Regions from separate parts of the uncultured Rossellomorea sp. genome, predicted to be linked through region 3. Evidence: riboswitches for the same ligand, from Rfam matches in the RefSeq annotation. Region 3 holds a riboswitch; each other region holds the start of a gene.
What was found. A riboswitch is a leader RNA that binds a small molecule or an ion and turns the genes downstream of it on or off. The one in region 3 is predicted to bind S-adenosylmethionine.

Region 1: linked by a shared signal. The riboswitch ahead of metK (methionine adenosyltransferase) and the one ahead of Q1B03_RS14820 (methionine ABC transporter ATP-binding protein) in region 3 are both predicted to bind S-adenosylmethionine.
Region 2: linked by a shared signal. The riboswitch ahead of Q1B03_RS11225 (Fur-regulated basic protein FbpA) and the one ahead of Q1B03_RS14820 (methionine ABC transporter ATP-binding protein) in region 3 are both predicted to bind S-adenosylmethionine.

What each region holds. Positions count from the first base shown of each region.
Region 1 is NZ_CANKZT010000001.1:1,281,635-1,291,557, forward strand. It holds gene Q1B03_RS06625 (LLM class flavin-dependent oxidoreductase) at 169-1,173, opposite strand; gene Q1B03_RS06630 (immune inhibitor A domain-containing protein) at 1,282-3,648, opposite strand; gene Q1B03_RS06635 (tetraprenyl-beta-curcumene synthase family protein) at 3,994-5,067, opposite strand; gene Q1B03_RS06640 (alpha/beta fold hydrolase) at 5,082-5,885, opposite strand; gene Q1B03_RS06645 (gamma carbonic anhydrase family protein) at 5,971-6,486, shown strand; gene metK (methionine adenosyltransferase) at 6,724-7,926, opposite strand; SAM riboswitch class I at 8,138-8,281, opposite strand; gene pckA (phosphoenolpyruvate carboxykinase (ATP)) at 8,611-9,923, shown strand, end outside.
Region 2 is NZ_CANKZT010000002.1:867,910-877,832, forward strand. It holds gene Q1B03_RS11210 (DUF2975 domain-containing protein) at 1-186, shown strand, start outside; gene Q1B03_RS11215 (stage II sporulation protein P) at 285-1,451, shown strand; gene Q1B03_RS11220 (TVP38/TMEM64 family protein) at 1,537-2,106, opposite strand; gene Q1B03_RS11225 (Fur-regulated basic protein FbpA) at 2,423-2,638, opposite strand; SAM riboswitch class I at 2,739-2,846, opposite strand; gene Q1B03_RS11230 (protoporphyrinogen oxidase) at 3,139-4,536, shown strand; gene Q1B03_RS11235 (glycosyltransferase family 4 protein) at 4,685-5,953, opposite strand; gene Q1B03_RS11240 (phosphotransferase) at 5,981-7,015, opposite strand; gene Q1B03_RS11245 (carbamoyl-phosphate synthase) at 7,050-8,225, opposite strand; gene Q1B03_RS11250 (glycosyltransferase family 4 protein) at 8,225-9,565, opposite strand; gene Q1B03_RS11255 (PIG-L deacetylase family protein) at 9,562-9,923, opposite strand, start outside.
Region 3 is NZ_CANKZT010000004.1:35,140-45,062, forward strand. It holds gene Q1B03_RS14770 (hypothetical protein) at 1-955, shown strand, start outside; gene Q1B03_RS14775 (Glu/Leu/Phe/Val dehydrogenase) at 1,134-2,513, shown strand; gene Q1B03_RS14780 (DUF1659 domain-containing protein) at 2,642-2,860, shown strand; gene Q1B03_RS14785 (DUF2922 domain-containing protein) at 2,901-3,119, shown strand; gene Q1B03_RS14790 (PTS sugar transporter subunit IIB) at 3,221-3,526, opposite strand; gene Q1B03_RS14795 (PTS lactose/cellobiose transporter subunit IIA) at 3,539-3,853, opposite strand; gene celB (PTS cellobiose transporter subunit IIC) at 3,850-5,142, opposite strand; gene Q1B03_RS14805 (6-phospho-beta-glucosidase) at 5,166-6,473, opposite strand; gene Q1B03_RS14810 (GntR family transcriptional regulator) at 6,695-7,420, shown strand; gene chbG (chitin disaccharide deacetylase) at 7,441-8,136, shown strand; SAM riboswitch class I at 8,615-8,720, shown strand; gene Q1B03_RS14820 (methionine ABC transporter ATP-binding protein) at 8,792-9,805, shown strand; gene Q1B03_RS14825 (methionine ABC transporter permease) at 9,795-9,923, shown strand, end outside.

The DNA of each region.
Region 1 (9,923 bases), on a different contig from region 3:
CAGAAAAGCGGAAGGGCTTTCCCTAGAGGCGACAAGCATAAGGCTAACTTGCCGAAAAGGCTGATTTGTGCCTTTTTGGTGAGTTAGCCTTATGACCTCGAGCCTCTAAGTCCTGAAGCTGGCCAATAAAAAAATAGGGACGGACCTTTTCGAGGTCCGTCCCTATTCTTATAACAGTTCGTTTGCGATTAATTGGAATGATTTGAGTTTGTCCTGGAAGTCGTAAGTGATGCTGACGAGCATGATTTCATCTGTTCCGTACTGTTCACTGAGTGAATGTAGTTGTTCCTTCACTTTTTTAGGATTGCCCACGACCATCCGTTTACGATTTTCGCGGACTCTCATTTCTTCAAATGGCGTGTACTGATAAGCTGCCGCTTTTTCAGGACTTGGTGTGCCGTTTGAACGCATGCCTTGTTCAATCATTAAGATCGCTAAGTCTATGCTGGATGCCACTCTTTCTGCTTCTTCATCCGTTTCAGCACAGATGGCAAACACGGCCACGATGTTTTTGGGCTCCTTCAAGTATTCGGAAGGAACAAAGTTATTCCTGTAAGCCTGAGTATATTGAGGGCCGCCCTCCCCGTTTATAAACTGGGCAAAGGTATAAGGTAATCCCTTTTGTGCCGCCAGCATCGCACTGGATGGGCTTGAACCGAGCATCCATACTTCCGGCATCGTTTCGATCATCGGCGCTGCCGTTAAGCCTTGGTACGGATGAGTATCTGGTAATGAATCGGTTAAATACCCAAGCAGATCATCGATTTGTTCTGGATAACGATTGACGTCCCTCGGCTTCCCGTCGTGCAGGGCCATCGTTGCCATCGGCATTCCGCCAGGTGCCCTTCCGAGTCCCAAATCAATCCGATTCGGATTCAACCCTTCAAGCAATCGGAAGTTCTCCGCTACTTTGTATGAAGAGTAATGAGGAAGCATGACCCCTCCGGAACCGACACGGATCCTTGATGTATTCTGTGCAAGGTGAGCAATCAAGACCTCCGGTGATGAACCGGCAAGACCCGTTGAATCATGATGTTCTGATACCCAAAAACGTTCAAAACCCAACTTCTCGACATGCTGTGCTAATTGTACTGTATGATGTAAAGCCTCTTGAGGGCTCATTCCTTCTGAAATGGGTGACTGATCTAAAACACTTAGCTTCAAAATGGACATCTCCTTTTATTGATGTGAGTATTATTATCAATTCCATAGTAAAAAATGTCCACTAACATGCTTAAAGGGTGACTGCCGAGGAGACAGTCACCCTTTATGTTTAATAAATTATTTGTAAAGTAACACTTTTCCTACTGTACCATCAGCACTTTGTCCTGTAACTCGGAATTTCAATCCGTAGTTCGGTACGTTACGTCCGGCGTCTACCAACCCTTTATTGCTGTAATCCGCACTGTCGTTGAATAATGGATTTTGGGCAGTTTGGTTATCTTTCAAAGTGATTCCAAGAGTGTTGCTATAATCCAGGAACATTTTTTCTGATTTGTTCAAACTGAATGCAGCGTCGTGTACTTGGTAGCGTGAAGAAGCCACCGCTCCATCGCTCCAGAAGTTCGTGCTTTGGTCTGCATCCACAACACCGACAAATCCATCTCCTGGATGAACGCCAGTCCAGTTTTCACTGAATTGCTTATCCACATACCATACCACTAAACCATCGTCGAATTGCATTAAGCTCGCACCACGGCGGATGTTGGCAAGACCTTCATCTACACCGTTATGGCTGCGCCATTCCAGTAGGTAGTAATGCTCAGATCGTTTGATACCATCATTCTTATCGAAGCCGTCTAAAGTGAATTGAGGTTCTCCTTCAGCATCATCAAACAATACTTCTTTTCCATCCACTACTACAGAAAGATCATCTGCGTAGAAGCCTGGATTTGAAACAGCAGCATCTGTTACATACTCAATGGCAACTTCAACTTCTTGACCAGCATAAGCTGAAAGGTCAAATGAAGCATCAATCCATCCGTTAGAAGAACCTGTAATTCCATTACCCAGATTAGAACCATGCGGATTAGTATTCGTCGTAATATCACTTGCCACCGGCTCACCGTTCACCGTTACATAAGCATAATCCCAGTCAGTTTCAATGTCATACCAAGCTTTGAAATTGAACTTTGCAGAAGTAGCATTTGTTAAATCCACAGTAGTAGTTAAATTATTGTGTAAGTCATCTGCACTTCCAGAGAAGTATTCATTCTCACCGCTTGCCGGTTCATTGATGACCGTTTCTTTTTGTGGAAGGTTCACTTTCACTACATCGTTGTTTGTTCCTTTGGTGTTGGCTTCGTCAAGGAGTGCTTCGATTCCTTTACTAGAAACGTCCTCTAAATTAATTTCTGATCCAGTCAACCAGTTTCCTTTAGTACCTGCACTATCCACTACTGCAGAAGCCTGCAGCATTTCTTTCATATAAGGACTAAATCCTGTAGGTTTCGTTCCCGGGATATCTCCAGCCCAGCTTCCGCTTGACATGATGGACCAGTAGCTGACCGGTTCACCTGCGCCGGTATACTGAGTATCATATTCATCAGGAAGACCTAAATCATGACCGAATTCATGGGCCATGACTCCGACAGCACCGTCTTCAGGTTCGATCGTGTAGTCATAAGCAGCCATCTGCCCGCCCCAATAAGGGACAGTTGCTTCAGTTCCTGGAAGAGCATGAACCCCGCCAAGATTCCAGCGATGAGACCAGATGGCATCAGATCCTAATTCTCCTCCGCCAGCTTCTTCACCTACACCTGAGTGAATCACCATTAAGTGGTCAACCAGACCGTCTGGCTCAAGGTAATTTCCATCTCCGTCAAGGTCATAACGATCCCATTGGTCATAATCGGCAATGTTTACATCTGGATCTGCTGCCGCTGCCGCCAACGCTTCTTTTACAAGGCCACGTGCATTGACATCGCTATCATCTTCAGTAGGATAGTTTCCTCCGTATGCAGCCGCCGGTTGCTTTGCTGTATACCAGCCAGCAACTTCCCCTTCAACAGAATAGCTTCCACCTGACTGCTGTTCATAGTATTGCTTCATGGACACATAGTTTTTCCCGTCTGGACCTGTCCAACCGCCTGTACCAAACAACATATCTTGATAGTGCTCACGGGAATAAGCATCTTCACCTTCGTAATACATATCCGTTTCTTCAGGTTTCATTTCATTATGCTTTCTGTCAGGATAATCAACTAAAAGAACCAACACCTTATCCGTACGCATTTCACCGGCATACGCTTCTTCTTTCACAGACTCTGGTGAATTCTTCTTGGCTTGTCCTAATTTATTTCCTTTTCCATTCATCAAATCATTGTTTTTCATTTGTTCTTGAAGCTTCACTTTTTCAGAAGCTTCTTTTTCATGTAATTCTCCTGCTTCTTTTTCAGCAGAATCCGCTTTCGCTTTCAAGAACTTCTGCAGTGCTTTTTCAGCCTCAGCAGGTGTCGCATTTTGTTTGATTTTACCTTCTTTTTTCAACATTTCGATCAAGCGTTCGTCATTCGCAATGCCTAAATCGAAAGGCCCTCCATGCTTATGTTCGTGTTTCACCGTCGGCTTGGCTAATACATTTTCCGGTACAGTGGTTGCAGCTGATGCCGGTACCGTGAACGCCCCGACACTGATAGCGGCAGCCATGGCCATTGACAATACTTTGCGTGTCTTCAAAAAAAGTCCCCCTCTTTTTATGTAATAATTTCTCACTAATTTAAAATATACTCCACTATTCTGAAAAGTAAATATTTTCAGAATACATTGGTTATTTAGTATTACGAAATAAAATTTTTATAGATAAATAGTATGATATTCAACTGACAATACAGTAAGTAAATTGTCACAATCCCCAAAAAGCAACAATTACTTTATGTATAAATATGGTATTAAAGGTCGAAATTAGCATTCTCCACCAAACTAAAGTTGGATGAAATAGACAAAAAAAGGGACGGACCTTCGACACTCGTGTCGAAGGTCCGTCCCTCTTATTCAGGATATTTTTTTACGGTTTCTCCATTTGCGGTAGATTTTGCCGTTGATGTAGAAGAATCTGGTGATCCAACCGGCTTGTCCGATGAATTCTTTGGAGAAGGATTGTACTTTTTCTTGTTTGTTTGCCTTGTCGTCTGACAGGTAAACGCCGATGAGTCCTTTGTTGATCAGGCGGTGAAAATGGGCATGGGGCAGTTCATGGGTGTGTTCGTCTGCTTTTTGAAGGAAATGCAGCAGCCGTTCCTTTAAATGCTCATCATCCTCGTAATAGAAGCAGAAGTTCAAGTCTCCCCCCTCCTGGTCCTCATCCTGGTCGATGAAGTAATCAAGAAGAATATGCAGGCCCTGAATGTATGGAAAATATCCACGTTTGATTTTTTCTGTGTGCGACGGCTGAAAATCGCTCCGGCATGCGTATGAAACTAAACAGAAGATACCGAGTGTGGACCCGGAGCAGGCGGAAAACTCGTACCAATTCATTTCCGGAAGGTTCGAACGGTGAGTTTCAAACCAATTCTGCAGCCTTCCTACCCGTTCTTCTTTTTTTACATGTTTATGTATCTGCAAGTCGCAGTAGTATTCACAAAGTTGTACAAGATCCTTTTTGATGCTGTCATAGTGTTGTAATGCTTCAAGAACGGACTGACAGGTAAGCACTAGATCCCTCAGATACCCCCCGTCATCCTGATCCGCCCTTAAAGAATAGTAATTGACAGGGACAGCGCCCACCGTCAGGGCGTGCTTCATGGATTGATGAAGGAGGGCAAAATCGTCGGGGTCCAGGGAAACGCTTCGATCACACAGATTATCCAAATAATCGCTTATCGTTTGATAGGCGACGATGAATCGAATCGTTTCTTCTTTTCTGTCCAGTGCCAGCAGGGAAAGAATCGATCCACCTTCACAGTGAAACGTTTTATGCTCTATACTGGCAAGGGCCTGGCTTCTCAATTCCTGATTGGGGATCGCTTCTGCACGCCTCTTCCACTCATCTAACTCTTTATGAACAATCGGAAAAACATTTCGGTATACTCTTGTCATTAACGAAAAGGGATCACTTGGAATGGACACCTTTACCACCTCTTTTACAAAATGTATCCTAGCGCTTTCAAACGACTTTCAATGAAAATTTTGGAGTACTCAAATATATCTTCTCGTTCTGGTTCATTATAGATTTCATGATAGCACTTCGGCCATTCTTTGTAATGCATTTCAGATAAAGACAGTTCGTTGAACCATTTTTTCACTGCTTTTTTATCGACGATTTTGTCATCACCAGCCTGCAACACGAGCAGTGGAACGTCAGGCATTTTTTCCAGGTTTATAAAAGCCAGTTTGATCGCATGGGCGAGCTCCCTGTACCAGCGGACGGACACCTTGGTGATATAGAGTGAATCGTTGCTGTCAATTTCACGTACGTCTGCATTTCTTGTTGCCATATCGATCGTTAACCCGGATGGAAACTTCACCATGGGAGCGATCTTATTCAAACCGTGGGACAAGAGCTCGATCGGTTTTGAAGGGGTCGTGACCAAGCCTAAACAAGGTGAGGACAAGATCACACCTGCCAGGTTCACATGGGATTCCTGAAGCATACGCACCGCAACAAGCCCCCCCATACTATGACCTATCATAAATACTGGTAATTCAAATTGATATGCTGCCTGTACCCAATCTTTCACTTCCACTATATATTCATCAAAGGAATCAATATGTCCTCTTTTACTTCTTGAGGTCATACCCTGCCCCGGTAAATCCCCCATTATGACATGATAGCCTGCTGCACGCCACATTTCAATGAGCCAACCGTACCTGCCATGATGTTCCATTGCTCCATGAATGATGACGATGACTGCCTTTGCTTCTTGATCTGTTTCCCATTTCCACATGGCAATCCCTCCTTTATAGTTCTCTAATTGATTGAATTCTGCTACCATTTATTATAGTAAATATTATTGAAAGGGGTAGTAAAAAATGCTCTATCCGTATCATGATAAAAAACCAGTCATCTCTCACTCAGCTTACATTGCCGATTATGTGACCATCTCCGGGGATGTCGAGATCGGGGAAGAGTCCAGTATTTGGTTTAACACCGTCATCAGAGGGGATGTCGCTCCAACGAAAATCGGTAATAAAGTAAATATACAGGATAATTCCATTCTCCATCAGAGTCCAAATAACCCTCTTATTCTTGAAGATGAAGTAACCGTCGGCCATGGAGTGATTCTACATAGCTGCAAAATTCGAAAGAAAGCGTTAATCGGTATGGGATCCATTATTCTCGATAATGCTGAAATTGGTGAAGGAGCTTTTATTGGAGCAGGAAGCCTTGTTCCTCAAGGGAAAGTCATTCCTCCTAATACGCTGGCATTCGGCAGGCCAGCAAAAGTAGTGAGAGAGCTAAACGAACATGATATTAGCGAAATGAAGCGCATTTCCAGAGAATACGCTGAAAAAGGACAATATTATAAAAGCATCAAACCATTTTAACTTCTTATACTTGGGATACCCCATCCTTCATTAGATTACTCATGTAATATTTTCAGGTGTAACACGTGTGATTGTTTCCTCGAACAGGTTTTATCTGCCGTTTTAGAAATATATCTGCCAGTATCGGGATATGTCTGCCATGTGACACAAACTAATAAATTTCGCCGAATCAATTAGAAATGCCACTCATCAAAAAGAGACCAACACCCATAAAGTGTTGGTCTCTTTGATCTTATCTTATTCGCCTAACGCTTCTGCTTTTAATGCTTCAGCTTTGTTTGTACGCTCCCAAGGAAGATCAATATCGTTACGGCCGAAGTGTCCGTAAGCAGCTGTTTGCTTGTAGATCGGACGACGAAGGTCCAGCATTTTGATGATGCCAGCAGGACGAAGGTCAAAGTTGTTGCGGACAACATCAATCAATACGTCTTCTGATACTTTACCCGTTCCGAATGTGTCGATTGAAATAGATACCGGTTGAGCAACACCGATTGCATACGCTAATTGAACTTCACATTTTTCAGCTAAACCAGCTGCTACAATGTTCTTCGCTACGAAACGTGCTGCATATGCCGCTGAACGGTCCACTTTCGTTGCATCCTTACCAGAGAATGCACCGCCACCATGACGAGCATATCCGCCGTATGTGTCAACGATGATTTTACGTCCTGTTAAACCTGCATCACCTTGTGGTCCACCGATAACGAAACGACCTGTCGGGTTGATGAAATATTTTGTTTGCTCATCGATCAGTTCTTTCGGTACAACCGGATCGATGACATATTCCTTCAAGTTACGCTGGATTTGCTCAAGCGTTACTTCAGGGTGATGTTGAGTAGAGATAACGATCGTGTCGATTCGAACCGGCTTGTCGTTTTCATCATATTCAACTGTTACTTGCGTTTTTCCATCAGGACGTAAGTAAGGAAGAATTTCTTCTTTACGAACTTCCGTTAAGCGACGGGAAATTTTGTGAGCAAGGGAAATGGGAAGAGGCATAAGCTCTTTCGTTTCATTACAAGCGAATCCAAACATTAACCCTTGGTCACCTGCTCCGATTGCATCGATCTCCTCATCCGTCATTTGTCCTTCACGGGCTTCAAGTGCCTGGTCTACCCCTTGAGCGATATCAGCAGATTGCTCATCGATGGATGTCAATACTGCACATGTTTCAGCGTCAAAGCCGTATTTCGCACGAGTGTAGCCAATTTCACGGATTGTTTCGCGAACGATTTTCGGAATATCGACATACGTACTAGTTGTAATTTCACCTGCAACAAGTACAAGACCCGTTGTAACAGACGTTTCACATGCTACACGAGCATTAGGGTCATTGGTAAGAATTGCATCAAGAATTGAATCAGAAATTTGGTCACAAATTTTATCTGGATGTCCTTCGGTTACGGACTCAGATGTAAACAGACGACGTTTAGTTGACATCAAGGTTCCTCCTTAAGCTATTTGTTAGACTTTGATCTAACAAAACATTAAACAGATACGGTACTCATTCCCTAAGTAGTATGAAGTAAACATGGTTTTTTTATAAAAAAATCATGAATTATGTGCATTTGATCCTCTATAAACAGAAAAAACCCTTCCTCATGATTAAAGCAATAGAGGAAAGGTTTCAGATCATAGCCGCGCCTTTTCTCTCTTATCGTTCAAGGTTCATAGACCTTGCCTCAGTTTAGCACCTTCGCTTAATCGGATCGTTTCAAAGTATAAGATCCATTCACTATTTAGCAGGTTGCTGGGTTTCATAGGGTCTGCTCCCTCCACCAGCTCAGGATAAGAGTATCCGTTCAAGGAACAATGATAACGTTTAGGACTAGAGGTGTCAACTTTTTTTCGAGTGACAGGTTTAACCAATCTTTTAGCCTCTTTTTATGACTTCAACCTATTTTTCTTCATTAAAATAACCTAATGGGGTAATGAGGCTAAACATTTAGATTTTTTCTTCATATATATAAGAAGAAACAAGCTGTATTTGGACGAAAAATGTGACAAAATGAAGACACATTATAAAATTAAATAAATAGTATAGACTAATAGCTTGATTGTGTTATACTATTTTTGTGAAGTAAGCGATGCCATTAAATAAATTTATATAAAGGAAGGGTTCTAATGAATTCAGTGAGCATGTCTAATGAATTAACAGAATTACTTAACGGTCAAAATATTCAGGAACAATTATCTGTTTCCCAACTAGTTGAAAAAGTCCTTCAACGCAATGAAGGCGTTTTAACATCATCAGGTGCAGTCAGAGCAGAAACTGGTAAATACACAGGACGCTCTCCTAAGGATAAATTTATTGTTGAAGAACCATCCACGAAGGATAAGATTGAGTGGGGTTCTGTCAATCAACCCATCTCTTCAGAATCATTCGATAAACTATATACAAAAGTGATCAATTACTTAAAAGAAAAAGAAGAAGTGTTCTCATTCCAAGGGTTCGCAGGTGCAGACCCAAAACATAGACTGCCGATTCAGGTTATCAACGAATTTGCTTGGCATAATCTTTTCGCTCATCAATTATTCATTCGCCCGACAGAAGAAGAGCTAAAGGGTCACCAATCAGAATTCACAATCGTTTCTGCTCCGAACTTCAAGGCGGATCCCGAAGTTGACGGAACTCATTCTGAAACATTTATCATTGTATCATTCGAAAGAAGAATTGTCCTGATTGGTGGTACTGAGTATGCAGGTGAAATGAAAAAATCGATTTTCTCTGTCATAAACTACGTGCTTCCTGAATCCGATATCCTTTCCATGCACTGCTCTTCAAACGTGGGACGCGAAGGCGATGTGGCATTGTTCTTCGGTTTATCCGGAACTGGAAAAACGACTTTATCCGCAGACCCTAACCGCCGTTTGATCGGCGATGATGAACACGGTTGGTCTCCAAACGGTGTTTTCAATATCGAAGGCGGCTGCTACGCTAAATGTATCGGTCTGACACGTGAGAAAGAGCCACAAATCTTCGATGCCATCCGTTTCGGTTCTGTCCTTGAAAATGTTGTCCTTGATGACAATTCCCGCATCCCGGATTATGAGGATAACACATTAACTGAAAACACTCGTGCTGCATACCCTCTTCAAGCGATGGAAAACATCGTTGAACCAAGTGTTGCAGGACATCCAAATACAATCGTATTCTTAACGGCAGATGCATTCGGGGTATTACCTCCAATCAGCAAACTGACGAAAGAACAAGCAATGTACCACTTCTTAAGTGGATATACATCGAAGCTTGCAGGTACGGAGCGTGGGATCACTTCACCACAAGCAACGTTCTCAACATGCTTTGGCTCACCATTCCTGCCACTTCCTGCAACTCGTTATGCCGAGATGCTTGGGAAGAAAATCGATGAGCACAATGCACAGGTATTCTTAGTGAACACCGGGTGGACTGGTGGAGAATACGGTGTTGGTAACCG
Region 2 (9,923 bases), on a different contig from region 3:
ATCACTGCCATTTATGTGGCAGGTATAGTGTTTCTATTAATCCAAAATGCTCTACATCCTGGTATTGCCATGGTAGGGATCATCATTAGTTTTGCGTCTGTAACCATTTCGATTTTCGCAGCAGTCCTTCAAGAATTACTGCGAAATGCACTTAAACTTAAATCTGAAAATGATTTCACGGTATAAGGTGAAGTAGGAAATCCGACCGAATCCCTGAAAAAACCTTCTACTCTATCAACCTCCTGCATAAAGTTAACTATTAAATACTTTATATAGGGGTACTGATGATGTCGTATAAGTCTCGAAACAACAATAGCTTAGTCCCACTAGTATTCGTCTCTATGAAGGCCATCATTCGGGTAGTATTGATCGGTATTGTCCTCATGTATTTGACCGTATGGTTGATCTCGTCAACAGCGATTAAATTGAGGGTGGATAGTTTATTGTATTCATCGGTGTCTGAACTCGTCCCGAAGGAAACGTTTCTCATGCTGCTGTCACAGGAAATGACTGGACTCCGGGTCACTAATGAATCAGCATTAAACAATGATTTTGATTGGTTAGAGAGCGTCACGAACGTATCACTACTTGATCCACGAAGTTTATTTGGACGGGAAATCCCAGGGATAGAAAATTATCACACTCATATAGCAGTTGCAGGGAAAGGGACGGACATTACGAACCTTCCGAACGAATCGCCGGCGCCAACAGAAGATCAGTTGAAAGATCAAGAAATTGACCAGAGTCAAATCGATCAAGCAAACAACAACTCAGGAGACGGTATTCAGGAAATCGATGAAAAATCCGTCTTCATTTATCATTCCCACAGCTGGGAAGCCTTTAGTCCACTGATTAAAAACAACGACTCTAAAGATCCGGCGAGTACAAATGAGAAGGTTAATGTCATTGCTGTTGGATCAAAGTTGAAGCAAGAGCTTGAATCAAGAGGAATTGGTGCGGTTCAAGATAAGACGGATGTAAATAAAGCACTTAAAGATAAGTCATGGACGTATTTCGAATCGTATCAATTATCTAGGGGACTGGTCCAGGAAGCCATCGCTCAAGACAATGACCTAACCTACCTGATCGATATCCACCGGGATTCCCAGCCAAGAAACATCACAACCAAAACCATTAACGGCAAAAACTATGCCCGCTTATTTTTTATTGTAGGAAAAGAAAACAAAAACTTCGAAAAGAACCTGAAAATCGCTAAAGAATTAAATGCTAAATTAGAAGAAAAGTATCCTGGCATCAGCCGCGGAGTCTTTATCAAAACAAGAGCAGAAGGTAACGGGGTTTACAATCAGGACCTAACTGAGAGAGCCATGCTTCTTGAGTTTGGCGGAGTGGAAAATAATTTAGTAGAATTGTATAACTCAACAGAAGCATTTGCGGAGATCTTTGCAGAATATTACAAGAAGGATGCTGTCGAGGTGAATGCACAATAAGTAATGGGGGAGAAAGGACGTGTACCATGTGGTGGACGTCTTTTTTTTCAGTTCCGGAGGAGAGTGGTTTCCGTAACTGTGACAATCATGAAATTGAGTTCTTCCTCCAACGATATCCCAAATAAAACATCCCGACTACCACCGAACCTCCTAACAAAATAGCCTTCCCCTTATCCGCACCCAACACATTCACCACCACGAATGCCTCAATCAACAACGAAGGAATCTTGCCGACGGAACTGATCACAGAAAAAACCACAATTGGAATAGAGCTAAAGGCAGCCGCAACGGTTACCACACTTGAAGGCACAAATGGGACCATGCGAAATAAGATTAGAAGTATGATCCATTCGGTACCTGAGGCCTCTTTTAATTTGAGAAAATAATTGTTCGAAAGTATCTGATCAATACGAGCAAACTTAATTCCTTTTCGATATAAATAAAAACTAACAATGGCTCCTAATGATTCACCAAGGGTGGAAATTCCGATTCCAGGCCACAACCCGAATACGGAAATGTTAAAGGCCGTCAAGAAGACACTCGGTAGAAAACCAAGGATACTGATGACAACATTAATGAAAATACTGATAAAAAAGAGAGACCAATTATCGAGGCCGATGAATTCGTTCATAAAATGCTGCAGATTGAGGGACATATGTATATTCCTTTGTAAGAGATTAGACTAACCTTGAAAGATATATGAAATCCGGGGGAGGTGGAAACTATATGATATAAATTAAATAGTATCATACATGAATTTCATCCAGAACAATCCTTTGTCATTTTAGAAAAGGACTGATCACTTGTCAATGTAGCGTGCGAAAATGAGTGCAGGTAACATGTTTACGACCATTGGCATACATGCACAGATATATGCTTTAAGTGTCCGGGTTAATGCAGAAAGTTAGCTTAAATTCCTAAATATAGGAAAGTAAGGAAGCCCCAATCCACTTCCATGGATGGGGGCTTTTTTAGCTGGTTAACTTCGCACAGTTTTTCCATTTAATCGATCCTACATCGCTGTGCGGATGGCTTTCCTGCTGAATGTATTTAAATTCGTCCTCTAATTCCTGCAGCGTCAACTCGAATAATTGTTTGTGGCCTTTTTTGAAAATGTTATGGATAATCAATTTGTTAATTAATTCATTTCGTCGATTATGAATCGCTTCTTGTAGGATTTCTCCCATTGTGATCACTCCTCTTATAATGTGTCCGAATTGAGGAAGGGTCATTGAAAAAAGCCCGCTTCCCATTAGATAAGAAGAAGGCTTTATGTAACAAAACTTCAACTCATCTTCCAAGCAAATTGCTTGTGGAATTAGCACAGTGTTCTATGATGTAGAATCTGTTGCTGAGGCATCATCGGGCCAGTCCCTCTGCCTCTCTGGATAAGTGATTATATAGTTGTCATGAATTACATCTATTATATAGGTGAGTATTCATAGTTGTCAACTTGGTATTTATATAAAGTGGTGCATCATTAGAGGTAGAATAGGGTGTTGGAGTAAGTTGAAATAAAAAATTTGAAGTTGAAAAGAAACGGTTTAGCTTGGCAGATTATGCTCCCAAATCAGCCTTCAACCCCTTATTCCCGATACTTTTTCCCAATTCAGACACAGATTTTTTTTCTAATCAACAAAAAACATGATAATCTGTATACATAAACGCAATTATTGGAGTGAATCGTATGAAGACAGTGGTTGTCGTAGGTGGAGGAATTACAGGATTAACAACGCTGTACCATCTTCAAAAAATGTCCAAAGAACGAGAAATAGATATCAAGTTAATACTAATCGAGCGTAATCAGCAGCTCGGCGGCAAAATTAGAAGTGTAAGAGAAGCGGAATTCATTATGGAAGCAGGAGCCGATTCCATCGTGGCCCGTAATGAAGGGGTTCTCCCTCTCATTAATGAGCTTCATCTTCAAGATGAACTTGTCTATAATGAAACAGGCACATCTTACATATATACCAATGGAGAATTGCATAAGATTCCACATGACACGATTTTCGGAATTCCTATGAGCGTTGAGTCCCTTCAAAATAGCAGCTTGGTGTCAGAAAAAGGTAAGAATGCAGCACTTAAAGATCTTGAAACTGAAAACACACAATTTACAAAAGAAAGTTCAATCGGTGAATTTTTAGAAGCATTCCTAGGTAAAGAACTGGTAGAGAATCAAGTTGCCCCAGTATTATCAGGCGTCTATTCTGGAAATTTGCATAAACTTACTTTGGCTTCGACACTCCCATACTTACTTGATTATAAAAATGAATACGGCAGTATTATTAAAGGTTTATCTAAAAACAAACAAAAATTCCAAGGTCCATCCAATAAAAAGTTCATATCGTTTAAAAATGGTTTATCAACCATCATTGAACGTTTAGAAGAAAAATGTTCCAGTGCGACAATCATAAAGGGAGTGGAAACTACTAAGCTCCAAAAAACAGGAGACAAATATGAGCTGACTCTCAGTGGTCAAGGGAGCATTCAAGCGGATTATGCAATATTCGCAACACCTCATGATGTAGCCCAAAAGATTCTGACTCATGAAAAACTTGATCCTGATTTCAATAAACTGAAAAACTCTTCACTGATTTCGATCTACCTCGGATTTAATATACCGGCTGAGGAACTTCCTGCTGATGGCACAGGATTCATCGTCTCCAAAGGCAACGAAGTGAAATGTGATGCCTGCACATGGACGAGTCGGAAGTGGAAGCACACGTCCAATGACCAAAATCTTTTATTGCGACTTTTTTATAAAAGCACAAATCCTCATTATAAAGTGTTGAAAGAATTTAGCGAGGCAGAACTGGTTCGCACGGCACTTGACGATATCAGAAAAAGTGTCGGCATAGACGGAGACCCGATTTCTGTCGAAGTGACAAATTGGAAAGACCTTATGCCTAACTATCATCTTGAGCATAGTCAGTCTGTTCAATCGTTAGATAAAAATCTCGCAACCGAACTACCACGAGTGAAGCTGGCTGGAGCTTCGTATTTCGGAGTGGGCATTGGTGCGTGTATTCAAAACGGTAAGAAAACTGCAGAAAGTATTATAGATGAGTTAGAGGAGAACGTTTGAGGAAGATAAATAATAAAAGAAAAGAGTTTGGAATTTACCAAGCTCTTTTCCTTTATATTTGCACGAGTTATGAAATCATTCTTCATTCTCCATTTTCTTATTGAAATATTCAACTGTCCTGGATCAGTTTATTCTCCTTCTCATTTCTTCATAAATACCTTTGATAAATCTGTTCAATTTTTCTCGTCATAACTTGACTGGTTAAGTGTTGACGAGCATAGGATTCAGCAGCGTTAGCAAAACGGTCACGTTCTTCCTTATTTGTAATGAAACGCTTTATCGCATGTGCAAGTTGTTCGACGTTACCAGGTTCACAAAGGATGCCTGTTTCTTCATGCTGAACCATTTCCGGAAGTCCGCCACATGTGGTGGAGATGACCGCTTGCCGGGAAAACATCGCTTCCATGACGGATAAGGGAAAGTTGTCATTCACAGTTGCTAACACATAGATGTCCGACATGGAAAGAATAGAGGGTATATCGTGACGTTTTCCAAAAAAGATTACGTTATTTAGCTTAAGTTCTTCCGCCTGTTTTATCAGTCTATCCTTCATGACACCATCTCCGACAATCCATACTTCTACATTAGTCAGGTGTTCACGAAGCTTGGACAATGCTTCTAAGAGAAATCCATGACCTTTACGAGGGGACAGTCGGGAGACACATGTTAGGATAATGTTTTCATGATTTTTATGAGGAAGTGGTTCAAAATCGATGCCCGTATGAACGGTGGTCATCCTTTCATCTTTTGCACCGAAATCCATTAAGTTAGGCCGGAAGGAATCTGAGATCATCACGATTTCAGTACTTGCTTCAATACCTACTTTCTCAAGTTCAGTAAAATAGACTTCTTCGATGGATCCTATCTGTATTTTATTGAATTTTAAGCGGCTTTTCGTAAAGAACCCATGTGGCGTAAAGAGTAATGGTTTTTGATACATTTGGTTCAAATGGCCGAGAATGAAGATAGCAAATAGGTCTTGAGCGTGAATGATGTCATACTGCTGGAGATTTTTTTCTTTAAGAAACAGTTCGAATACATGAAGAAAACTGAGATTTTTGACGATTTTTTCATTGGCGATTCCATAGCGGCCGAGCATAAAGGTACGTGCTTCAGAGGCAGCTTGAGGAATCCATTCATCAAGCTGTTCTGAAGTCATGTGGTTAGGCGCTAGTACATCTACACTATGACCGAGCTCTTCAAATCCGTTTTTTATAGAGGTGATGTAATGAGACAATCCACCTGTATGAGGATATTGAAAAAATGTGACGTATAAAATTTTCATCGGCTTTAAATCGTCACCTGTTGTTTTCTGACAGAATGGTTGTAGAGTGAGAGACTCTTCAAAGTCTCCTTTCACTCCATAATACTGATCCATTATGGCCAGAAGAGAGGGGTGAATGTTGAGAGCGGGCATTCGACTCAAATTTTCTCATCCTTTCTTCTATTTATAGATTCCCAGTTCACTTCCCCAGGTTGATATTTTCTCTAAATGGTAAGGGAGAAGCTCACCGCCTCGATTGTCAAAGATACGTCTAAGCTGAGTGTGTAATCCTTTTTCGAGAGTTCGTTGAAGGTACGCCATTTTGTACAGATGAATCGGTTTGGTATAAAAGTCGATTCCATATTTCTTCATTTCATTCGTATACACGTCAACCGCATGGGTACGAATCTCTTCAGCATTGCTTTGCCAATCCTTCCTGAAGGCTAGTAAAATCTCTACCAATACAATCATGTCAAACCATGTCGGGGAAAATTTGGCTGATTCCCAATCGATGAATTGAATCTCCCAAGGTTGATTTTTGCTTACATCTTTTGAACAGATATTCTGCATATGAAGATCTCCATGGGTAATCGAGAAGCCGCTGTCCATTAATTCCGGGAAAAAGTCGGGACCGTGGCTGTACAGATTTTTTAATGATTTGTAATGTGGTTTGATGATGTCTTTCAATTGTTTATCCTTCTTGGCATCGTCAAGAAATGTCATCGTATTAGAGATGAATTTTTCCCGGTCTTTTTTCATTTTTATCGAGCTGTAGATGGGAAACCAAGACTGAAAAATGTTTTTTTCTTTCGTGAATTTTCCTTCGTACGTGTGGGCATGAAGTTTGGCAAGTGTTGGGATAATGTAATCAAAGTGCTTAGGTGTAAAGGTAAGCTGCCCCCGGATTTGACGAACAAACTCCATGAATACCCAGGTGTCACTTCCCTGTTTCTCCATCAAGTAGATTTCAGGAAGAAACTCTTTTAAGAATGGGTAGGCTTGGCTGTAAACATTGATTTCGACTTCATTTTTGTATTTGGTAGAATGGTAGATTTTAAAGATGATGGGGAAGATGTCTGTTTGTTTCTGTAGCTGAAGCTGATAAATGCTGCTCCTTTTTGTTGATTTAAGGTTTTGGATTGATGCAGCATGAATGGACACTTTATTCCCAAGTGATGTTGAGAGTTTTTCTTCGATGCCATGCTTATGAAACATGGCATACACTTCTTGTGGTGTGTACAAACTAAAGTCACTCCTTTCGTTTTCTTTTCCAAGCATTCCACAGGTGAGACGTGGTACTCCTGATGAATGGCATAGGGTCATCAAAGGCAAGTAGGGCGAATACCTTTTTACCTCTGAACCCATTAAAGAAGTCTTTAATGCTCATTTCACCATTCTTTCGTTTTTCAAGAAAGGTGAGGAAGTAACGTACAATGTAAATCCATTGAACCCCGTCAATTTGCTGCAGTTGAGGAGTAGGATGTTGACCAGTAAGGTACAGATAATACTGATGGGCAAAGTCGACTCCGGAATGACCTGTTAAACTATGAGTCAACCAGAACCTGGGATTGATTTCAATGAGCTTATATTGTCCATCCCGGGGATCCTTTTTATATTCGATCATGCTTACTCCGTTTAGTCCTAACTCTTTCAAAAGTGGAACACCGACTTCAACCAGATCAGGTATTCGTTTGCTCACAATATGTGCTCCCGTTCCAAATTGTGCAGGGAACTGGTGGTTTTTTTGAAGAGTGAAAAGGGCTAGTAATTCCATTTCATCATCAAAAAATGTAGCCACTTTATAGAAACATTGGTTGTCTCCGGGTATGATTTCTTGAATAATAAGCTCTCCAAACTTCCGATAGATAGGAAAGACTTTCTTTAATTGAATGGCGTCCTGGATATGAATGGCCTTTTTATTCACATGTTTTCTGAATTCATGTCCGAACACAGGTTTTAAAATACACGGGAATTCTAATTGAGTAATCGCATCATCAAGCTGCTCTTCGTTTTCCACAAAAAAGGTCTTTGCGGTTGGGATATTATATTGTAATGCTAATTCATAGGTTTTCTTCTTATCTAATAAATCCATAATTAGAGAGTGATCCGGATATAGAAACAAATAGTACTGAGATAATTCGTTTCTGTATTTAGAGATAAAGACAACATAATCATCTGCACCTGCGTATAGCACGGGTTTCTCATCAAGATTCTTCGCTACTCCTTTTAAAAAAGAAAGCAGCTCGGCTTCTTGATGTAAGGGGCTTGGACATACCCCACAAGTGGCAAGTCTGGATTTCCCTCTAGAATAGGGACCTTCTGTATCAAATGCATATACATCAATTCCTTTTCGAGAAAGAGCATGAATGATACCAACTCCATTGGCACTTAAATCAAGAACAACAGCTGGGTGTGATGACATCATTATTCTCCTCCCGAAGCTAATAGATCTTGGTAAATCTCTTCAATTTTGTCAACCATGGCTTGACGTGTGAGATGGTTCTTGGCATATTGATACGCATTGTTGCCAAGTTTCTTTCGCAATGCCTCATTTCCAATTAGGTTCTTTAGTTGAGTTGCTAACTGATTTACATTACCCGGCTCTACAATGATTCCGGTTTCATTATGGTGAATGATTTCTGTAATTCCACCACAATTGGTTGTAAGTATCGCTGCACCGCTATGCATGGCTTCAATGATGGAAATCGGTAAATTGTCATTGATGGTTGGCAGAACAAAAATATCAGTTTTACTTAATATGGAAGGGACATCATCTCGTTTACCTAAGAAGTGTACGTTGGATAGTCTTAACGATTGGACTTGAGCTTCCAGGGCTTCACGCATTTCTCCATCTCCAACAATTTGCACTTCGACACCATGAATTGCTCCATTTATTCGAGAAAGAGCATTTAATAAATCTGAATGTCCTTTTCTTGGTCCAAGCCTTGCTATACATGAAATCACAATTTTCCCTCTCGTTTCACTCCGGGCAACGGATTTAAAATCAATCCCCGTGTTGACGGTGGTAAGTTTTGCAGATTTCGCACCCAGTAAGCTTAATGGATCACGGAAAGAGTCACTTAAAATGACCATATGAGTTGCATATTCAATCGCTTTTCTCTCAATTTCTTTGTAATAAACCTCCTCCTCAGAACCTCTTTCAATTCGGTTGAACTTGACCCTGCTAAAGGTGAACATACCATGAGGGGTGAAAAGAAGTGGTTTACCTAAGTCTTCATTAAATCTACCTAATATATTGGCTGTGAATAAATCCTGAGCATGGAGAATGTCGTATTTCTCCAACTTAACGGTTTGCATCATCTGCTCATAAATGTAGAGGAGACGGCAGCTTTGAATAATTTTACTTGTGTACGTTCCATACCGTTCCTTGAAAAAGGTCTTTAATTCAGGAACAACCACTTCACGAATTTTCTCTGCTTTTATTTGAGAAAAATGGTTTGGAGCAATGATATCCACTTTGTGTCCTAAAGCCCGCAAGCCTTCTCGCAAAGTAGTGATATAGTTGGAAAGACCACCTGTGTGGGGATAGTCCCAAAATGTCGCTATCAGAATGGATAGTTTCTTTCCGCCGCCGCGTTTACCTTTCAGCTTTTTAGTCTTTACTTTCGATTTGCGCTCTTTCTTTTTTCGTTTTGAATCCGTACCTGAATCCATGGTTTTTGCCGTTATTGGTTTTGCCTTTACTCCATAATATTTATCCAGTGCAGAAACAAGGTAAGGATAGGGAAAATATAGTTCCTTCATTTCCAGACCCTCCTAATGACTTCAAATGCTTCCGCATACGGTACCCCGACCGTCATTCCGCGGACACTTGCTAAATGTTTGACTCCCTCATAGGAACGTGGATGTGGAAATTCTCTCATTTCAACATCATAATGTTTTAAGGAAGCAATTTTCTGATCAATCACTGTTGAAATGTTCACATAATAATTCGGTTTGAATTGCTTGTCATTTGTCTGAGTATTCCATTCACTTGAGGAAACCGTTTCAAATGTGATCAGTTCAATCGGTTGTTTATTTGGCACCGGACGAACTGCTGTTAATACAGCTTGAAAGGTGATTTGGTGATCTCGATTCACATCACCGTAATGGTGGGTAAAAA
Region 3 (9,923 bases):
TTATAACCAAATCGTTCCAGTGGCAAATGAGCTTCAACAGGATATAAACGATATACGCAGTCTCCTGGAGAAAAGTCCTTTAGAAGAAAAAATGGCCGATAAGGTAGCTTCAATAAAAAAGGAACTGGCAGATAAATTAAAGACATTCGACAAACTTGAAAGCCCATCCCTTAGAGCGTTTTTTACTAATCAATATTCCACACAGGTGAATCGTATGGATCAAACCTTTAGTCAATACAAGGAAGTTCAAGAAGAAATCGAAAACCTTAAAGCGATTGCAGAAGAACAATCTTTAAACGAAGAGGATTTCGGGCAAGAAGCAGAGAGAGTGATGAAACAGGTTACAATTTTGCCGGATAATCAGACGACTGCTGAGATGAAAGAAGAAATAGAGTCGGCAAAAGATGCGTTCGATCAGGTGAAAGAAGAGGCGGAGAACAAAAAGCGCCTTGAAGAAGAAGCGAGACTTGAAAAGGAAAAGGTAAGCAGCGGCGAGGTAAGAAGTGCCTCTGCAGATGAGAAAGAAAAAGAAGATACAAACCAAGATAGTCCTGAAGACGAGCTATACCCAATGGAATTCACCATGACTGATTCAAATGGACATACGTTTAAGCTAAGTCGTGATTTCGAAATATATAAAATCGGAAAGGGATATGACGACATTGCGAAAAGGTACGGAGGGCGCTTCTACTATACTCCTAACTCAGATATGTCACACGTCATTATAGGCAGAAAGATCATAGCGACCATTTCTCTCGTGTCTGCAGCTGATGTGGAATATAAAGACCTCTTTATCGATTTGATGTCACTTCGATCCAAGAAATATACAAGGGACCGATTCGCTTCCATTGTAGAGACGGTCATCCAGAGTGGTGAGCCTTATAAAGTGGAGGAAGGGGACTCGGGGGAGTTACTCCAGGTGAAAAATGGAGTGTTGGTTTATCATGGGTGGTAGAGAGTTATCAGAAAAAGTAGATATTGAAAGGCCACACCCTTTGGATAAGGTGTGGTTTTTTCTGTTTGATCAGATTGGCCGATTTGAGAGTTTAAGAATAGTCGTTTTTATCCAGGGATAGAAGGGTAACATTATAGTAGATACCACTATTTTCATTCATTTATAGGAGGGACCCGATTTGATCAGCCAAACAAGAGATATTGTTCAGAAGTCATTGGATGCTTTATTAGAGGACGAATCTTTTTTACCTGAAGTGAAAAGTGAGACAAGAAAGAAAGCGTTTACGTCTTTGACTTCCATTCTGTCGACACCGAATCACGTACATAAATCGTATTTACGGATTCCGTTGGAGGACGAGAAGGTGGTCCGTATCCCCGCTTTCCGTGTTCAGCACAATAATGCCCTCGGGCCTTATAAGGGAGGGATACGTTTTCACGAAACGGTGAATGAGGAAGAAGTCGTGAACCTGGCTTCTTTGATGACGTTGAAGAATGCCCTTCATGATGTTCCATTCGGTGGGGGAAAAGGCGGGATCATCCTGAATCCCCGTGAGTATTCCGAGAAGGAGCTTCATTTGATTGCGAGGAAGTATGTCCAATATTTCAGCGATGTCCTTGGACCCGATAAAGACATTCCTGCGCCTGATATGGGATCGGGAGAACGTGAAATGGACTGGATGATGGCTGAGTACAAGAGTATCCGGCCGGGGATGCCTTATAGAGGGAGCTTTACGGGAAAAAGCGTTGTGAACGGCGGTTCGTTGGGCCGGAGGGAAGCGACGGGAAAAGGTGTCTTCTTTACATTCCGCTATCTCGTTCATGATTTTGTGAAGGAACAGAAGAGTCTATTGACGAAGACGGATAATGTTTTTGCGAAAACGGCTCTGGATTTTGAGGATCGTCCCTTGACGATTTCAGTGCAGGGGTTCGGGAATGTAGGGTCGGTGGCGGCACTTGAAGCCTATCAATCCACTCATTTACAGAATAAAGTGGTGGCGGTGAGTGACCGGAATGTTACGTTGTTTAACTCGGATGGTCTTGATATTCCGGCATTGGTTGAGTTTACGATGAAGAATAAAGGAGATCTTCCCACGAAGGATGAACAGCTGAAGGAAATCGGCGTGAAGGCTGAGGTCCGTGGTCGTGAAGAGGTTCTGTACCTGGATGTGGACGTTCTGATGTTAGCGGCGTTAGAGGATCAGGTACACAAGGAAAACGTGGAAAAAGTGAAAGCAAGAATCATAGTGGAAGGAGCCAATGCTCCAATCACAACGGAAGCGGATAAATATTTAAGTGATAAAGGAGTCATTATCATCCCCGATATCCTGGCCAATGCCGGAGGGGTCATCGTCTCCTACTTTGAATGGCTGCAAGGACGGGAAACCCAGTTCTACACAGAGGAAGAAGTATTCAACCTCCTCTACGACAAAATGAAATCAACCATGGACACCGTCCTGCCGCTATTCTTCGGCGATCCATTCCCACTGCGCCAAAACTGCTACATCCACTCCGTCATGAAACTATCGACGGTTCTATACAGGCAAGGAAAACTTTATTAAGAACAAGGGACGGACCTCCATTCCTAGGAGCTGGTACTAGGAATGGAGGTCCGTCCCTCTTTTTTTTCAAACGGGGTGTCCTTCGCTCTTCCTATTCCCTATATAAAGGGTGAAAGGAGGTGAGGCACATGGCAACAGCGGATTTAAAGTCTACGAGAATACGACTGGCTTACAATGATGGCCTGGACGAGAAAGGGAATCCTAAGTTTGTGTATAAATCGTACAGCTACATCAATGCACTGGCAACAGCGGATGAGATGAACAGCGCAGCTTTATCGCTGGCTAGTCTTTCATCAAAAGGATTGTCCAACATCGAGAAGGTCCAAAGCTTCGACATTAACGAGTAAGGGTAGATCGATATTTTAAAAGAAAGGAGGTAGATGCAGCATGGCAAAAGTATTAGAACTGGAATTCCAAACGGAAACGGGGAAGCCGGCGAAACTAACCATTAATGACCCAATCGAGCCGATTGATACTGTGGCGGTGAAAGCAGCGATGGATAACCTGATCGCGACCAATGTGTTTGGAAGTTCCAATGGTGCACTCGTGAGTGTGGAAGGAGCCCGTGTGGTAGAACGTAATGTGACGGATTATGAAGTAATGTAATCGATTGGAAGTGTTCTCCTGTATAGGGGGGGCACTTTCTTCATGTTCCTCAATATGAAAAAAGAGTAACCTGTTCCAGGTCACTCTCAATCATGAAACAATTATTTTCCCAACAGCCCTTCTGCCTGCTCTAACACCTTCGCACCATTCATCATTCCATAGTGCATCCCATCGATGACATCTACCTTAATATGATAAGGCTCTGCCTTTTCAATGATTTTAGAAGATAGATAGCGGACTTGAGGTCCGATCAGGATGACGTCCAGTTTATCTAAATGATTGCTTAAGTCAGCTTCAGATGTAGCATTAATGGTGGCTTCAAGGCCTTTTTCTTCAGCGGCTTTCCGCATTTTTTGGACTAACATACTCGTTGACATGCCTGCCGAGCAGACCAGCATGATATTCATATAAAGCACTCCTTACTTGTTTTGGTGGATTTCGATGATTTCCTGTGCCAGTTCTTTAACGGTGATGGCATTCATGAGATGATCCTGGGCGTGAATCAATAGAATCGTAGGATTCTGTGTGTCACCACTTGCTTCTTTTTGTAGTAATTGCGTTTGATAGTGGTGAGCTTGATGTACTTCTTTCGCTGCTTCAGCCATTTTTTCCTCCGCTATTTCGAATTGTTTCTTCTTTGCAGCTTGGAGGGCTTCCATGGCGGAAGACCGTGCGTTTCCAGCATGTAATATGATATGAAAAGAAATCTCTTCTAAAGTCAGATTTGCATTCATGCGATTTTATCACTCGTTTCGGTTGTTTTCTTTAATTGGGCCCGTTCCGATGCGAGCAGGAATGGGATATACATGAGTGTGGCAATCGTCAGGTTCACTAGTTGAAGGACAATCCCACTCCAGGATCCCCCCGTTACAAGGTAGCCACTGATGATCGGTGGTGTCGTCCAAGGAACAATCGCGACGGTTTTTGGTACAATTCCTAAACTCAGTGCCAGGTAAGATGTAACAGTGAGCACGACTGGGACCAGTAAAAACGGGATAAACATAAGCGGGTTTAACACGATCGGCAATCCAAAGATGACCGGTTCATTTATATTGAAGACACCAGGTGCAGCAGACAATTTTCCGACTGTGCGGTAATGCTTCGTCTTCACCACAAGGAAGATGGCGATGATCAAGGCGATCGTCGTACCGGATCCACCCATGTACACATAAGCATCGAAGAAGGGCTTTGTCACAATGTATGGCACGTCAAAGGCACTCATACCATCTGCGAACAGCTGCTGATTTTTTTCAATTAAAGGAAGGTAGATCGGTTCGATGATCGGACCTAATATGTTTGTGCCATGTAAGCCAAAGAACCAAAGGAAATGATTTAAGAAGGCTACAACAATAGCTGATGGCAGTGAGTTTGAGACGGCTTGCAATGGTTCCTGAACCACCGTAAACACGATTTCGAATATACTTTTCTCTGCAAAAGAAGTTAAGAGAGCTTGAATGAGACCAATAAGAATCAAAATGATCGTAGCCGGGATCAGAGCTTTGAATGATTTCACTACCCCTTCAGGTACACCGTCCGGCATACTGATCGTAAACTTCGAGCGAATCAACACTTTGAATAATTCTGTGACAAGGAGGGACGTGATCACGGCGACGAATATCCCTTGTGCTCCGGTCCAGGCGTAGGAAATCCCCCAGTCTTCTGTTACCGGTGTGAGGATGATGAGTGAAGCTATCGATACTAATGCTGCTGACAACCCATCGATATGATAGGACTTGGCTAAATGATAACTGATGGATGCAGCGACGAGCAGTCCGAGGATGGCGAATGATCCATTCCACATATTCCCCCCGACGGATTTCCAGCTTTCGCCGAATACAGAGACCATAAAATTTTGAAAGGCATCAATCGGCAGATTATTTAATAAGACAGCCAAAGATCCCACGATGATCAGCGGCATGATCGAAACGAATCCATCACGGATGGCAACGAGATGTCGTTGGGACCCGATTCTTCCTGCAATAGGCATAAACTTGCTTTCCATAAACCCCATTACTTTACTCATTTCTCTTTCCCCCATTTACTAGATTAATTGAATTGCGGTAAAAACTCTTTGTGAGCTTCCAATAATTCATCGACTAGTTGTCTTGCTACCCCTTCGTTCTGTACTAGCGGATTCATCACCATGGCTCTGTAGGCGTCGGAGTACTCACCAGATCGTGCTGCTTGTATCACTAATTCTTCGAAAGCTTTCATCTGTTGGATGATTCCTTTAACAGATGGAGGCAGCGGGCCGGTGGCGATTGGCCGAGGTCCGTCCCTCGTAATGACGGCGTTTACTTCGATGACAGCGTCGTGTGGCAGGTCCGGGATGGTTCCGTTGTTCAGTGTGTTGACGGTTTGGATGTCTCCTGAGTTGTTGTAAATGCTCGCCATGAGGCTGCAGGCAGCATCACTGTAGTAGGCACCTCCTCGATTTTCCAGTTCTTTTGGTTTTTCATTTAACTCCTCTTTCATATATTGTATGAAAAGTTCTTTTTCAACTTTTCGAACAACCTCTGCCCGTGTACCGTTTTCTCTATAAGCTTGAAGGTCCTTTTCCAACACAGAGTCCCGTTGGAAGTAGTATTGATGATAAGGATTGGGAAGCATCCCGAGAGCTTGTAAAAATTCCTTCGACCATCCGAGTGAGACGATGTTGGCCGGTGAGTAATCCACTTCTTGATGGATCAGTTTTTGCAGAACCTGATCGGTGACATCCTGACCTTTGACCCAAACCTTTTTTCCAAACACAAAATGATTCATCCCTACAAACTCGATTTGTACTTCATTTGCAGAACAATTCATCATCTCGGCGACGCTGTTTTTCATGTTGAAAGGAATATTGCACACCCCGATGACTTTATGATGTGTACTGTATTTAAGCAGGGCTTCCGTAACAATGCCTGCCGGGTTGGTAAAGTTAATAAGCCATGCATGGGGACAAATCTGTTGGATGTCATGACAAATTTCCATTAGGACCGGAATGGTGCGCAAGGCCTTGAATATACCGCCTGCTCCATTGGTTTCCTGACCGATGACACCATGACTTAACGGTATCCGTTCATCTTTTTCCCTGGCTGAGAGGCCGCCCACCCTGATTTGTGTTGTCACAAAGTCAGCGCCAATTAAGGCATCCCTGCGGTTAAGGGTCCATTCCAATTCAATCGGCACACCTGCTTTTTGGATCATTCGACGAGCAAATTGCCCGATAATCTCAAGCTTCTCTTTCCCTGCTTCGATGTCTACAAGCGTTATGTCCGTGACAGGAAAAGATTTGTATCGGTGGATGAACCCCTCGATAATTTCTGGTGTATAGCTTGATCCGCCTCCGATTATGACCACCTTTAATGACATTCTGTCGAGCTCCCTTCATTTTGAAAGCGATTTCTATTTTCTATAATGTATCATACAAATTTTCACTCGTCTATATATTGTAATGACAAATATAAATTTTATGACTATTTTTTATTTAATTGTAATAACAAATTATTTTTATGATAAAATGATTAGGAATAGAGAATTGCACGTGGATGTGTTATAACAAATATAGGAAGAAAGTGGAAGGGAGAAACAGAATGAAAGAGACACAAGAAGCAAAGGCCCTGCATTCGCATGTAAAAGAAGAAATCATCCACATGATTAAAAATAAAGAATATGCGCCGAATACAAAACTGCCGACAGAGGCGGAGTTTTGCGAAAAGTTTAATGTCAGCCGTACGACGATCCGGACGGCGCTCCAGCAGCTGACACTTGAAGGTTACGTGTATCGCGAGCAAGGAAGAGGAACCTTTGTCGCAGAAGAGAAAGTCAGTCAAATCCTGTCCTCGACGATCGACAACTACACAGAGCAACTGCGATTACAAGGTAAGAAACCTAAGATCAAGGTACTGAGCATGAATGTCATCCCGGCAGAATCCACAGTGGAAAAAGCGTTGGAATTGAAGAATGGAGATCCCGTCAATCGGTTAGAGAGGATCCGATATTCAGACGGGCTGCCCCTGCAATATGAGGTGGCCTATCTGCCCTGGTACAAGACGCCAGGCCTTGATAAAGACGAATGTGAAAGATCTCTTTACAAGCTCCTGGAAACACAGTTTGAGATAAAAATTAAAAAAACCATCGAAACCATCGAGCTATTTTTAGCAGATGAGCGAGTGGCAGGGAAGCTTGAGGTACCAGAGGGGACACCTTGCTTTATGATCGAAACGACAGCTTATGTAGAGGATGGATCCGTGATCGAATTTTCCAAAGCGATCTTCAGAGGAGATAAAGCGAGCTTTCTTGTAGAAAGAACCTATTAGAAAAAAGGGGATGGGGGATTATGAGGAACGTGATCGTCAATGCAGATGACTTTGGTTTATGCCGGGGAGTGAACTATGGCATCGTTGATAGTCACCGGTTTGGAATTGTCAACTCAACAACGATGCTTGTCAATATGCCCGGGACTCTGCATGCGTTGGAATTGGCGAAGGTTTTTCCTGAATTAGAGGTTGGGATCCATTTAACACTGACATGCGGGAGACCGGTTTCGGCCGGGGTACCATCACTACAGGATGAAAGAGGCTTTTTCCGTTACACCAGCAGGATTTTTGAAGAAAAAGAAATCAATGTGGATGAGGTTGAAATGGAGTGGGAGGCTCAGGTGGATAAATTTCTATCATTCGGTCTGCCCCTTTCTCATATTGACAGTCATCATCATGTTCATAGCTTTCGACCACTGATCCCGGTGGTGAAGAGATTGTCAGAGCGCTTTGGGGTACCGGTCCGGAATGTTTTTGGTGATAAGGGTGGCGAAATGGATGTGTTAACCGATCGGTTCTCGATGGACTTTTATGGGGACGGAGTGTCGGTTGAAGGATTGAAGAGGATTTTGGACAGCAGGGATGGAGGTGAGACGCTTGAGATTATGTGTCATCCGGCTTATGTTGATTCCTATTTGAAGATGAATTCTTCTTATTGTGAGCAGCGGTTGAGGGAGTTGGATGTGTTGACAGTGATTAAGGAGTGGACGTTTTAGTTTTCGTTTGGTTGTTTGAGAGATTAGAATATTTGTAGTGAGTTGTTATGACAAATGATCGGGGTGCTGCTATTGAAGGTAGTGCCTTTTTGTATTGGTAATGGAGGTTAGTCCCAATTGGAGGTGGAAAGGAATGTTTTTGGATAATATGTATGGTTTTTGAGTCTTTGAGATGGTGTAAAGGCAGGATATTAACTGAAATCGATGTGAGATACATGGATTGATAGGGTGCGAGGAGTTTTATTATCGACATTCCCCCTTTTATTATCAACTTTAGGAATATATTATTAACTGTAAAAAAGTGGATATATTCCACCCCAAGATCAAACCCTAGTCCAACAACACAAAAAAACCTTCCCTAGTACAACAATAAAGATAACGCTTACATAAAAACAACTGTAAAATTCCCTATTGACTTCCATTCCCATACCCAGTATTATCCTCTATAAGATTAAAAAATTAGAAAATTACATACTTTCAATTATCCAGAGTGACCGAGGGATCAGGCCCTACGACGTCCGGCAACCTCCAGTATTGGAACGGTGCCAATTCCTGCAGAATGATTTCATTCTGAGAGATAAGTCGAGATAAACAGGCGATGCTTCTTTCAGTTGAAAGAGGCATTTTTTATTGGATGAAAAAAGGGGTGTGCACATTGATCGAGATTCGAAATCTAGTTAAAACCTACAGTACAAAAAAGCAAACGGTGGTCGGTGTCGATAACGTTTCCGTAAAAATCGAAAAGGGTGAGATTTTTGGAATCGTCGGATACAGTGGAGCGGGGAAGAGTTCACTCATTCGCTGCCTGAATTTATTAGAAACCCCTACATCAGGAGAAATCATCATTGACGGACAGGATTTCACGAAACTCACGTCCAAACAATTAAGACTCGCCCGTCAAAAAACGAGCATGATCTTTCAACATTTTCACTTGATCAAATCCAAAACGGTGTTTGACAATCTGGCTTTTGCCTTGAAAGCGGCTAGTGTACCTAAAGCGAAAATCAAGCCCAGAGTCGTCGAGCTCCTTGAGATGGTCGGTCTATCGGACAAAGCAGATGCGTACCCGGCCCAGCTCAGCGGAGGACAAAAGCAAAGAGTCGGGATTGCGAGAGCCCTTGCGAATAACCCATCGGTTTTACTTTGCGACGAAGCGACCTCGGCACTCGATCCGAATACAACGAAATCAATCTTGAAACTATTGAAAAAGATTAATAAAGAACTAGGTTTGACCATCGTCCTCATCACACACGAGATGGAAGTGGTGAAAGAGATATGCGACCGGATGGCCGTGATGCAGGACGGGAAAATCGTGGAGGAAGGGCCGGTTTATGACCTGTTTGCAGAACCTAAGCAGCCTTTAACGAAGCAATTCATTGAAACAATCCTTCAATTTGAACTCCCGCCGCACCTCGTGGAATCAAGGAAAGGAAAACTGATCAAAATCCAATTCAAAGGATCGATCGCAGAGGAAAGCGTCGTATCGGAAGTGTTCCAGAAATACAAGGTGCGAGGCAATATCCTGCACGGCAAGATCGAATATATTCAGGAAGTGCCACTGGGGATTTTCATCATGGAGCTGATTGGTTCCCATGAAGAAATCGAAGCAGCGATCCGATTCATCACGCTGAAGACGCAGAGCTTGGAGGTGCTTGAGAATGCTGCCTGATTCATTGACTGCGATTTTGCCAGAATTGAATAAAGCCTTTTTTGAAACGGTCTATATGGTGGGGATTTCACTTGGAGTCGCGATTTTAGTGGGATTACCGCTTGGGATTCTTCTTTTT